DNA from 3 places in the Faecalicatena fissicatena genome. Region 1 is predicted to be linked to each of the others. Evidence: predicted binding sites of a transcription regulator. Region 1 holds the regulator's gene; each other region holds the start of a gene.
What was found. The regulator Rex, encoded in region 1, represses fermentation and respiration genes when NADH is low (regulators of the CRP and FNR family bind a similar motif). The targets are predictions, from matches to a motif close to ATTGTTAANTANTTAACAAT.

Region 2: H7U36_RS05570 (acyl-CoA carboxylase subunit beta) is a predicted target of Rex. The motif match lies at 2,210-2,229, and genes of this name have one in related genera.
Region 3: H7U36_RS11410 (oxidoreductase) is a predicted target of Rex. The motif match lies at 1,514-1,533, and genes of this name have one in related genera.

The regions. Positions count from the first base shown of each region.
Region 1 covers NZ_JACLYY010000001.1:63,510-67,722, forward strand. The annotation lists gene H7U36_RS00305 (ABC-F family ATP-binding cassette domain-containing protein) at 1-1,398, opposite strand, end outside; gene H7U36_RS00310 (redox-sensing transcriptional repressor Rex) at 1,585-2,238, shown strand; gene H7U36_RS00315 (bifunctional ADP-dependent NAD(P)H-hydrate dehydratase/NAD(P)H-hydrate epimerase) at 2,386-3,882, shown strand; gene alr (alanine racemase) at 3,886-4,213, shown strand, end outside.
Region 2 covers NZ_JACLYY010000004.1:121,091-125,303, reverse strand. The annotation lists gene H7U36_RS05575 (OadG family transporter subunit) at 1-617, opposite strand, end outside; gene H7U36_RS05570 (acyl-CoA carboxylase subunit beta) at 632-2,071, opposite strand; gene rseP (RIP metalloprotease RseP) at 2,313-3,344, opposite strand; gene H7U36_RS05560 (1-deoxy-D-xylulose-5-phosphate reductoisomerase) at 3,348-4,213, opposite strand, start outside.
Region 3 covers NZ_JACLYY010000011.1:60,767-64,979, forward strand. The annotation lists gene H7U36_RS11400 (phosphoribosylaminoimidazolesuccinocarboxamide synthase) at 1-599, shown strand, start outside; gene H7U36_RS11405 (TetR family transcriptional regulator) at 718-1,290, opposite strand; gene H7U36_RS11410 (oxidoreductase) at 1,557-3,497, shown strand; gene H7U36_RS11415 (MFS transporter) at 3,538-4,213, shown strand, end outside.

The DNA.
Region 1 (4,213 bases):
CAGGAAATTGGCCTCTGAGAGCATCAGCTTTGCCAGGGATACCCGGCCCCGCTCGCCTCCGCTTAAATCTCCGATCCGCTTGAACACATCGTCCCCCGTGAAGAGGAAAGCGGCCAGCATGTTGCGGATCTGGGTGCCCGTCAGATCCGGGTAGTCGTCCGAGATCTCCTCGAACACAGTCTTCTCCATGTGGAGCACGTGGTGCTCCTGGTCGTAGTAGCCCACGTGGACGTTGGCCCCCAGGGTGAAGCTGCCGCTGTCTGCGGGGAGCACGTCGTTCAGGATCTTGAGGAGAGTGGTCTTTCCCGTCCCGTTGTCGCCGATGACGGCCACGTGCTCGCCCCGGCGGATGTCGAAGCTGACATCAGTGAAGAGCGTCTGATCCGGGAAGGCTTTGCTCAGGTGTTCTACCGAGAGAACATCGTTTCCGCTGACACAGGAGGGCTCCAGCGTCAGGTGGATGTCTGTCTTCAGCTCCGCCGGCTTCTCGATCCGCTCCATCTTGTCCAGCATTTTCTCCCGGCTCTCCGCCCGCTTGATGGACTTTTCACGGTTGAAGGAGCGGAGCTTCTCGATGACCGCCTCCTGGTGGCGGATCTCCAGCTGCTGGTTCATGTACTCCTTCAGGCGTGCCTCCCGGACCTGCTTTTTCTTCTCCGCGTAGGCGGAGTAGTTGCCCATGTAGGTGGTCAGCTTCCCCTGCTCGATCTCGACCACCTTTGTCACTACCCGGTTCAGAAAATACCGGTCATGGGACACGATGAGCACAGCCCCGGGGTAGTTCAGAAGATAGGTCTCCAGCCAGGAGATGGAGTTTAAGTCCAGGTGGTTGGTGGGCTCGTCAAGGAGCAGCACATCCGGTCTGGTGAGGAGCAGCTTCCCCAGGGAGACCCGGGTCTTCTGTCCTCCGGAGAGGGTGTCCACAGCCTTGGAGAAATCCTCCTCCCCAAAGCCCAGTCCCTTCAGAACGCCGGTGATCTCGCTCTCGTAGGCGTAGCCGTTCTCCCGCTCAAACTGCTCCGTCAGCCGGTGATAGGTGTTCAGCCGCTCTGTCAGGGCATCCCCCTGGAGGGAGGGCAGCTCCTCCTCGATCTGCCGGATCTCCCTCTCGATGGCGATGATCTGCGCCTTGGCGGTCTTCACCTCCTCGTAGATCGTGTTTCCCCCTGTCAGGTCCTGGTGCTGGGCCAGATAGCCCAGGGTGCGGCCCTTTGCCAGGGTGACTGAGCCGCCGTCCAGAGGCAGCTCCCCCACGATCATCTTGAGGATGGTGGATTTCCCGGCCCCATTGCTTCCCACCAGGGCTGCCTTCTCGTGGTCTTCTATATGGAAAGAGCCGTCGCGCACGATGACCTCCTCCCCAAATGATTTTTCTATATTGTGACATGCCAGTATCATGGTGTACCTCCTGCGTAAAAACCGTGCATTTTAAAGCCTTAACTATTATATCGGGGAACCTGCGGCGTGTCAATTTCCAGAAGGCTGTCAGCGCTGATTTGAGGAACTTTTGAGAACAATAAATTGACTTTATTGTAACAATTCTATATAATAAAATCTGAGAAACTGAAATGGAAGGTGGATAAAGTGGAAGGCAGAGAAATTTCGCAGGCAGTCATACGTAGACTTCCAAGATATTACCGCTATTTAGGGGAGCTGCTGGAGAACGGCGTGGAGCGCATTTCCTCCAACGACCTGAGCAAGAAAATGCATGTGACAGCATCCCAGATACGGCAGGATCTGAACAACTTCGGCGGCTTTGGCCAGCAGGGGTATGGATATAATGTAAAATATCTCTACACAGAGATAGGAAAGATACTTGGCCTGGAGGAGGATCATGACATGGTCATCATCGGGGCCGGTAATCTGGGACATGCGCTGGCGAACTACGCGGCGTTTGAAAAACGGGGATTTGTGCTCAAGGGTATCTTTGATGTCAATCCCACACTGAAGGGGATGACGATCCGGGGCGTGCCCATCCATATGATGGACGAGCTGGAGGACTTTGTTAAGAACAATGACATAGAGATCGGTATTCTGACGATCCCGAAGGCAAAGGCGATTGAGGTTGCCAACCAGTTGGTGTCGTACGGAGTGAAGGCGATATGGAACTTCGCACATACGGATCTGAATCTTCCGGATGATGTGATCGTTGAAAATGTCCACCTGTCAGAGAGCCTGATGCGGCTGTCCTACAATATCAGCCGTTACAAAGAGGAACAGAAAAAATCAGAGAAGTAACAGGACTTTGAGACGTGTAAAGCCGGCGTGTGTGAGACAGGCCTTCTTTACACGTCTTTTGCGTTGCCGTGGACCTGTCTGAGCGCAGCGGGACGGCGGCTTCAAAAACGAACCTGCCTGTGGCGCAGGGAAAGGGAGGGTGATTTTATGCTATTTCTGCCAGACGGAAGACAGATGAAGGCGGCGGACAGCTATACCATACGGGAGAAAAAGATCCCGTCGCTGATCCTGATGGAGCGTGCGGCCCGCACGTTTGTGGAGACGGTCATGGACAGAGGCTTTGACCTGTCCTGCGTGTGCGTGGTGTGCGGCTCCGGCAACAACGGGGGAGACGGCTTTGCCATCGCAAGGCTGCTGCTTGAGAAGGGGGCCGGAGTGACTGCGGTGATGGTGGGAAATCCGGACCACTGCACAGAGGAGACAAAGAGGCAGATCGAGCTTTTCAAGGAGGCCGGAGGCGTCCTGGGAAACTCTTTCGAAGAAGGAGAATATAGTATACTGATAGACGCCATTTTCGGAGCCGGCTTAAGCCGCCGGGTGGAGGGGAGCTATCTCGCCTGTATCCAGGCTATGAACCGGTCCGGAGGCGTGAAGATCGCGGTGGATGTTCCCTCCGGCGTCTCCACCACCAACGGGGAAGTGGCCACGAGCGCTTTTAAGGCGGATCTGACAGTGACCTTCCAGTGCGCCAAGCTGGGATGTACCCTGGATCCCGGCCGGGATTACGCCGGGGAGTTGGTCGTGAGGGATATCGGTGTCGATACCTCGGGCCTGGAGGGAGACAGCAAGGTGGCCTACGCCCTGGAGGAGAAGGACGCGGGGAGCATGCTTCCCAGGAGACGGCCCGACTCCCACAAGGGGGATTACGGGAAAGCCCTTATCATAGCCGGGAGCCAGGGCATGGCGGGGGCCGCTTATCTGGCAGCCCTGGCAGCCTACAGGACAGGGGCGGGGCTTGTGCAGATCTACACACCGGAGGACAACCGGACCATCCTGCAGACCTTGCTGCCGGAGGCCATCATCCGCTGCTATGACTTCTTTGACGAGCGGGAGCTCCTAAGGCTCCTTAGCTGGGCGGACGTAGTCAGCATCGGGTCCGGACTTGGCACAAGTGACAAGGCAAGGCGCATCCTGCAGACTACGCTGGAGAACGTGCAGGTTCCCTGCGTGGTGGATGCGGACGGCCTGAACCTGCTGGCGGAGCACACCCGCTATCTGGGAAAGCTGCCCCACGAAAATTTCGTATTCACGCCCCACATGAAGGAAATGTCAAGAGTCACAAGAAGGCCGGTGGAGGAGCTGAAGAGGAACCGATTGGATGTGCTGGCCCAGTTCACGGGAGAGTACCGTGTCACCTGTGTGCTGAAGGACGCCAGGACCTGCGTGTGCAGGCAGGGGGAGCACCCCTTTGTGAACCTGTCCGGCAACGCGGCGATGGCAAAGGCCGGAAGCGGCGATGTGCTGGCGGGAGTCATCACAGGGCTCCTGGCCCAGGGGATGTCCTGCTTTGACAGCGCGGTTCTGGGCGTATACCTGCACGGGCTTGCGGGGGACGCGGCCCGGGAGGAGAAGGGCATATACAGTGTGCTGGCAAGAGATCTGGCAGACGCGGTAGGGACGGTATTGAAAAGACTGGAGGAATAGAGCATGAAGAAATACACCAGGATCTGTGCCAGGATCGACCTGGATGCGATCGAGTACAATCTGGAGATGATGAGAAGGAGACTCCCTTCTGACACGAAGATGATCGGCGTCATCAAGATGGACGGCTACGGCCACGGGGCGGCCCAGATCGCGAAGTACGTTATGGAGGAGAAGGACTACATCTGGGGCTACGCGGCCGCCACGCCCGACGAGGCGGCGCTGCTCAGGAAGAAGGGGATACAAAAGCCCATCCTTGTGCTGGGGTGCACCTTCCCGGAGCAAAGAGACGAGATGATCCGGCAGGAGATCCGCATGACCTGCTACACGGAGG
Region 2 (4,213 bases), on a different contig from region 1:
TCCGGGGCCGGAGCTGCTGTGTTCTTCCTGGAAAATGCCTCCTGCAGCTTCGGTATATATTTCAGCAGGGAGATGATCACGCAGATAATAATCAGTACACAGAACACGGTTCCCATGCCGAGCAGCGTGTTCAATCCCGCCTTGCTCAGGACCTCGCCCATGGAATAGATCCCGCTGACTGTAAGGCTGTCCAGATGCAGGTTGCCCCGCACATCCGCCTTATAGATGACCTCAAGGTTGGCCTCCCTGTCCGCGAACTGGGCTGTGGTTGTCACAGAGAGCTGTGTCTGGGAGGCGTCGTATGTGAAATCGCCGTGTCCCTCATAGGCTCCGCACTCATCCACACCTGCCTGCCAGGCGTCCATAGAGCTAAGGAAGCTGTCCCCTGTGAAGGGATAGCCTGACTGCGCCATCTGGATATCCAGCTGCTCGTCAGAGAGGCTGTTCCACTGCTCGATCGTCGTGTCGTCCGCGGTGGAGCAGTAGCTGATGAGGAACTCGGTGGCCTCCTCGATGGTGGCCTGGTCATACTCCACTCCAGAGTCTTTGCCGCTGCACCCGGCCAGGGCAAACACAACTGTAAGTGTGCATAATAATAAGCTAATTTTCTTCTTCAATTCGTCTCACCTCACTAAACTGTTCCATGTTTCTTTGCAGGACGATCCTCTCTCTTTGTAAAGAGCATCTCAAATGCTCCGATAATATATTTGCGCGTCTCTGCCGGGCTGATGACAGCGTCCACATACCCGCGTCCTGCCGCGGAAGCCGGGCTGGACTGGAGTGTGCGGTAGTCAGCCGCCTTCTCCGTCTGCGCTGCCCTGTCTGCATCCGGGTACATGATCTTTGCCGCCAGATTTGCGTCCATCATACCGATCTCGGCGTTCGGCCATGCGTAGACTATATCCGCGCCGATGGATTTGCTGTTCATGGCCACATAGGCGCTTCCGTAGGCTTTTCCAATGATCACGTTCACCTTCGGGACAGTAGCGTCGGCAAAGGCGTAGATCAGCTTGGCTGTCTCACGGGCCAGGTTTCTCTCTGCGCACTTGGAGGCGTCAAAGCCTGTCACATTGGTCAGCGTCAGGACCGGAATGTTGAAGGCGTCACAGAACTTCACGAACTGAGATGCCTTGCGGGCTCCCGCTGTGGACAGGGATCCGTCAAATTCCGCCACTACCTCTGCGTCCTCGTTGTAGACCTTGGAGCGGTTTGCCACAGCTCCCACTGTCATGCCATTGAGACGGATAAAGGCTGTAACCATATCCTTCGCGTAATCCTTCTTCACCTCGAAGACTACGCCGTTGTCTGAGATCTGGGCCAGGGCAATGGCTGTATCCTCCGCCGCGTTCTCAATATCCGCGCACAGACGGTTCAGGTCATCTGTACACTCGTCGTAGGATGCATCCTCCTCGTTATTGCAGGGCAGCATGCAGACCAGTGAGCGGATATCGGAGAGGATCTCCTCCTCTGTCCCCACTTTGTCTACAAGTCCCGCAGACTCACTCTGGAATTTCGGGGAGGCTGTGTCGCACTTCTGGGCTGTGTTGCCCGGGATTGCGTTGGGAGAATTCACGAACAGCTTCGCATTTTTCTCCTCCATAAATGTAAAGTCTGTCAGTGCGGCAAGAGCGGCCAGTCCGCCGCCACAGCTTCCGAAGACTGCCGTGATCTGGGGAACAACGCCAGAAGCCATCGTCTGCTTCAGATAAAGCTGTCCAAACGCGTCCAGCGCGTCTGTGGCCTCCTGCAGACGGATTCCCGCGCAGTCCACAAGCCCGATCACGGGCGCTCCCATCTTCATCGCCATGTCGTAGACAGACACGATCTTCTTCGCGTGCATCTCACCCATGGATCCACCCAGTACGGATGCATCCTGGCTGTAGACGTAGACAAGATTGCCGTCGATCAGCCCGTATCCGGTAATGACGCCGTCTCCCGGAGTTTTTGTTTCCTGCATGTTAAAATCAGTTGCTCTGGCAGTCACGCCGCCGCCGATTTCAACAAAGCTGCCTGCATCAAGAAGAGAAGTAATTCTCCGGCTTGCTGCATTTTCTGTTGCCATGTTGCTCATAACCTAGCCCTCCATTTTCATTATTATTTAAATCAGGTTTTCTCATGCAGATTATTGATAATTGCAAAAAGTCAACCAAATTTTCTGCCTATTATATTATATATTTTTTCTCATCTTAATTCAACTGTTTTTCGTATTTCTGTTAAAAATTTGGCAATGGCAGTCTTTGTCGGAAAAAGCAAAAAAAACAGCCCTCTGCTTTTCAAAGCAAAGAGCTGCTCTCCGTTTTTGGAAGCATATTCTAAAAGAACACCCTCTGTATGTCGTTAAACATGACTACCACCATCAACGCCATCAGAAGCACGATCCCGGCAAAATGGACATACCCTTCCTTCTCCGGCGGGATCCGCTTGCGCCGTACCGCCTCAATAATGAGAAAGACCAGCCGGCCTCCGTCCAGGGCGGGCAGGGGCAGAAGGTTCATAACCCCCAGGTTGGCGGAGATCAGGATCGCAATATTCAGCATATTGACAGCCACCGTGGCCGCTCCGTAGCTCTTGGCCTCCTGGTAGGTGTCATCCACCACGTCCACGATGCCCACCGGCCCGGAGAGCTGGTCAATACCGATCTGCCCTGTCACAAGCATCTTCAGGCTCAGGAGAGTAGTGTCAATCCAGTATTTCACCTCGTAGGCCCCGTACTGGACAGCCGTCAGGGGCCCTGCCGCCGTGTAGCCGCTGCTGCTGATGCCCAGCCTGTAGTACTTAAGTTCCTCGTCAAGCTTCGGGGTGATGGTGACAGTGTGCTCCTTCCCGTCCCTCTCATAGGTAAGCTCCACGTCCTCCCCCTGGTGAAACTGGTTGTACACCTGAATCTCCTTGAAGAGATGGATATGTTTCCCGTTCATCTCCACGATCCGGTCGCCGGCCTCAAGCCCTGCCTGGGCAGCCGGATAGTCTGCCTCCACCTCTCCCGCCACCGGCTCGTCGTAGCCCGACGCTCCCACAAGGACGGCGGCGCAGATGAGAGCCAGGATGAAATTGAACACAGGCCCTGCCGCTATGACGGAGATCCTGGCCCACACGGACTTGTTGTTGAAATTGGCGGGGGAGTCCGTCGCCTCCTCGTCCTCGCCCATGGCGCAGTACCCGCCGATGGGCAGGATGCGCACCGCGTACAGGGTGCCGTGGTACTCCTTCGTAAAGATAGCCGGCCCCATTCCGACGGAGAACTCCTGCACGTCGATATGGTTCAGCTTCGCCAGGGTAAAATGCCCCAGCTCGTGGAAAAAGATGATAAAGCTGAAGATTAAGATTGCAATGATGATACCCAAATGTTACCTCCTGCCAAGTCTGCTGTTTATATACTCATAGACGCCCGCCTCTGTGTCCAGTATCTCGTCCAGGGAGGGGGAGGGAATGTTCACATGCCTCTCCATGCACTCCCCGATCAGATCCGTGATCTCCAGGTAGCCGATCTGCCGGTCCAGGAATTTCGCCACAGCCATCTCGTTGGCCGCGTTAAACACAGTGGGGAGGCTGCCGCCGGTCCGGCCCGCCTGGTAGGCCAGGGCCAGGGCCCGGAAGGTCTCTGTGTCCGGCCTCTCAAAGTCCAGCTTTCCGATCCTCCAGAAATCCAGCCTCTCCCCCGGCAGATACCTCCTCTGCGGGTAGTAGAGGGCGTACTGGATGGGCAGCTTCATATCCGGCGTCCCCAGCTGGGCGATGACGGCTCCGTCGTCGTACTCCACCATGGAGTGGACCACGCTCTGGGGCTGTACCACAACCTGGATCTGGTCCACGTCCACGCCAAAGAGCCACTTTGCCTCGATCACCTCCAGCCCCTTGTTCACCATAGTGGAGGAGTCGATCGTGATCTTTCTCCCCATCTCCCAGTTGGGGTGCTTCAGGGCATCCTCCACCTGTACATTTTTAAGCTCCTCCCGTTTTTTCCCCCGGAAGGGCCCGCCGGAGGCGGTCAGAAGGATCTTCTTCAGAGCTCCTGCCTGCCCTCCCTGGAGGGACTGGAAGATCGCGCTGTGCTCGCTGTCCACCGGCAGGATGGACACGCCTCTCTCCTTTGCCAGAGGCATGATGAGATGCCCCGCTGTCACCAGAGTTTCTTTATTGGCCAGGGCGATATCCTTCCCCGCCCGGATGGCCTCCATAGTGGGCCGGATGCCGATCATGCCCACAATGGCTG
Region 3 (4,213 bases), on a different contig from region 1:
GCCGCAAGCTGGAGATGCTCCCCATCGAATGCATCGTCCGGGGCTACATCACAGGAAGCGGATGGGCCAGCTACCAGAAGGACGGCACTGTGTGCGGCATCAAGCTGCCTGAAGGCCTGAAGGAGTCCGACAAGCTGCCTGAGCCCATCTACACACCGTCCACAAAGGCGGAGATCGGCGACCACGACGAGAACATTTCCTACGAGCAGAGCGTTGCCCACCTGGAGAAATATTTCCCGGGAAAAGGCGAGGAGTACGCAGCCCGTCTCCGTGACTGCACCATCGCCCTCTACAAGAAATGCGCTGACTACGCACTGTCAAAGGGCATCATCATCGCGGACACCAAGTTCGAATTCGGCCTGGACGAGGAAGGCAACATCGTCCTGGGCGACGAGATGCTGACACCGGACAGCTCCCGCTTCTGGCCCGCAGAGGGGTATGAGCCGGGACACGGACAGCCCTCCTTTGACAAGCAGTTTGCCCGCGACTGGCTGAAGGCCAACCCGGACAACGACTGGACTCTGCCGGACGACATCGTGCAGAAGACCATTGACAAATATCTGCAGGCATACGAGATGCTGACAGGGGAGAAGCTGTAGACTGGTTTTTCCATTAAACAGACCATAGAAAAAGGGAACTCACAGGTCGGTACAACATTCCCGACCTGGGGGCTCCCTTTTTTATCTCCTTATATCCGCGCTGTTCGTCTATATCGTTCTACTCTTCTATATCGTAAATCTTACAGTCCTTTCCGAACAGCGTGTCGCTGAGACTGATCTTCCGGATAAGGGTAATGCGCCTGGCCATGACCTCCGGAGGCTCCGGGTCGCTGCTCATGATCCACTCAACAGCCGTCTGTATGGAGGCGATAGAATGGTACTTTGTAGCAAAAAGCTGCTCCCTCGACAGGGGCTTCCCGCCATTGTGGTATGTATGCCACCGAATGTCATAGTCCACTACAAACCACAGCATAAAGTCCATCAGACAGTTCTGCTCCCGGATGGCGCATGCCTGTTTGAGGAAATTCCGGTAGGCATCTATGTTTCTGTAAAAACTCAGCGTGTTCTCATAGTATGTAAAATCGGGGTCATTGTTCAGGAAATTCCCCAGCACCTTGTGTTCATAGATCCACTGGATCAGGTCGTTTTTGTCTTTAAATCGATTGTAGAAGGTCTGCCTGCTGACACCTGTCTTTTTCAGCAGATCCTTGACTGTAATGGAGGCAAGGGGCTTTTCCGTGCACAGCTCCAGCATGGCCTCCGCCAGCATATTGTGAATATCGATCGCCATATTACATCACTTCCCGGTTCTCTGCTTCCTTTTTCTTTTGTGACTATTCTATCACATCGCACCGCATATTTCCCCGAAAAAAGCAGTTATTTTTTGACATTTTCAGGTAAATTGTCTACATATAGACATCTACTCCCCGTCTGCCTGTCCACAGATAAAACAGTGCCGTGTATCTGTATACAGATGACAGCTCCCTGTTTATCAATTGTAAAACCCCTCCTTATTTGCCATAATTTTAACAAACAGATCCGAAGGAGGAAATTTAAATGCAAGAGCGGAAATTATTTACACCTGTAAAAATCGGTCCTATGGAAATAAGGAACCGGTTTGTCATGCCTGCCATGGGAACCAACCTGGCCCTTCACAGCGGCGAGGCGGGCGATGAACTGATCTCCTACTACACCGAGAGGGCCAGGGGCGGCTTCGGGCTTTTGATACTGGAATGCTGTGCGGTCCGCTACGACGGAAGATCCCTGGTCAATGAATGCGGACTCTGGGATGACTCGCTGATTCCCAGCTACGAAAGGCTGACCGGCTCCGTTCACAGAGAAGGGGCAAAGATCGCGGTCCAGCTGCGGCACTGCGGACGGGAGACAGAAGAAAAATACACCGGCGGCGTTCCTGTCCTGGCTCCCTCGAAGGTTCCCTGTCCCTCCTGCCAGTCCATGCCCCGGGAGATGACAACAGAAGAGGTATACGAGATGGTGCAGGCCTTCGGAGACGCTGCGGCGAGAGGCAAAAAGGCCGGCTTTGACGCAGTGGAGCTCCACGCCTCCCACGGCTATCTCATCGCTCAGTTCCTGTCCGGGCACGCCAACAAAAGGACGGATGAATTCGGAGGCTCCCTCCACAACCGGATGCGCTTTCTCCGCCTTGTGCTGCGGGATATCCGAAAAAAAGCGGGAGACGATTTCCCTGTCATTGTCAGGATCAGCGGCTCTGAGATGATCACAGGCGGACGGGAAGTAGCGGAGACAAAAGCTGTCTGTCAGATGTGCGAGGAGGAAGGCGCGGCAGCCATCCATGTCAGCATCTCCACTTACGGAAGCCTGGCTTACTGTATCGGCTCCACCTATCTGGCTCCCGGCTATGAGACAGAGGCCGCAGCCAGGGTCAAGAGCTCCGTGCGCATCCCGGTCATCACGGTTGGAAGGTATACGGATCCGGAGATCGCGGAGGCTGCCATTAGAGACGGAAGCGCCGACATGGTGGCCTTTGGGCGCCAGTCCATAGCTGACCCCCATTTCCCGGAGAAGGTAGAAGCCGGGGACTACGACTCTGTCATTCCCTGCATCAGCTGCGGGCAGGGCTGCATCATGCATCTTTTTTCCGACGAGCCCATAAGCTGCGTAGTCAATCCCTTCAACAGCACGGAAGAGTCCTACATCTCCAATAAGACCGAGCATGCCAGGCACGTCCTTGTCGCAGGTGGCGGACCGGGAGGCCTGATGGCTGCCTGGATCCTGGCAGCCAGAGGCCACAGGGTAGACCTGGCCGAGCGTGAGGATTACCTTGGAGGCGCTTTTCTGCCGGCCGCCTATCCACCCTCCAAGAGCCCTATAGCCAAGATGATCGGCTACAATATCCGGCAGTGCAGGAAATACGGAGTCAACATCATGACCGGCACCGAGCTGACCACTGAAAAGATAAAAGAAATCCATCCCGATGTATTGGTCATTGCGACCGGGAGCACAAACCTGACCCCGCCCATCAAGGGACTGGACAGCGCCGGCGTGCTGAACCCCTGCGATGTCCTTCTCGGCAAGGCCGTCACCGGGCACAGAGTCCTGGTGGCAGGAGGAGGCCTGATCGGAGCGGAAACGGCTGATTTTCTGGCAGAGCAGGGCCGGGAGGTAACGGTCATCGAGATGAAACCGGAGATTGCAGCAGACCTGGATCCCTACGCAAAGCCCATGCTTCTCAGAGAGCTGAAAGACCACGATGTGACCCTTCTGACAAATGCAGCTATTCAGGAATTCCTGACTGATGGTGTCACGTACAGCGATCTGACAGAGGAAAGCGGGACCGTTCGCACGCTGAAGGGCTTTGACAGCGTTGTCCTGGCTCTGGGCACAAGAAACTACAATCCCTTCGGCCAGGAGTTCCAGGAGCTGGCCGACGAGGTATACGTCATCGGGGATGCAAAAAAGGCCGGAAAAGTGTACGCAGCCACTCACGAAGCAGTAGATGTGGCCATGCGCATCTAACAGCCCGCCTGTCAGTCTGAGCGGAGGAGGAATTTTTATTATGAACAATACCAACCAAAAAAGAGGAAACTTTATCAGCGTTCTGGCAGTGTATTTTGCCGCAAATGTCATTTTCATCATGAGCCCTGCCATGAATTCCATTGCCACGGAACTTTACCCGGACATAACCTACGGCACTGTGCTTCTGCTGTCCACTATCTCATCCCTTTTCATGATCCCGGGATCCCTGGCAGCCGGCGCTGTCCTCGGGAAGCAGGTAGGATTTAAACAGATGGCCGTAGTCTCTCTCGGTGGGACCATCATCGCCGGCGTCCTGCCGTATTTTATCACAAATTTTACCACAGTCCTTATACTGCGCATCATCGTAGGTTTCTGCATCGGTCTGGGATTTCCGCTGCAGAGCACTCTTGCCCTGAAGCTTTTTGATGACAGCGAGCGCCCCGGCGTCCTGGGAAAAGCCACCGTAGCCATGTCCGCCGGCTCTATCATCTATATGCTTGTATCCGGAGCCGTCTGCGACATCAGCGCATCCTATGTCTGGCTCGTCCACGGCATCCTGATCATACCGCTGATCCTGGTCCTCATCTTTTTGAAGGAACCGGAAAAAAATGAAACCGAACAGAGTATACAAGGCAGTGCAGCTGACCGCTCACAGAACAGCCCCGGCGAAAAGCTTCCCCCTATGGCAGTCTTCGCCTCTGCCATGTTTATGATCG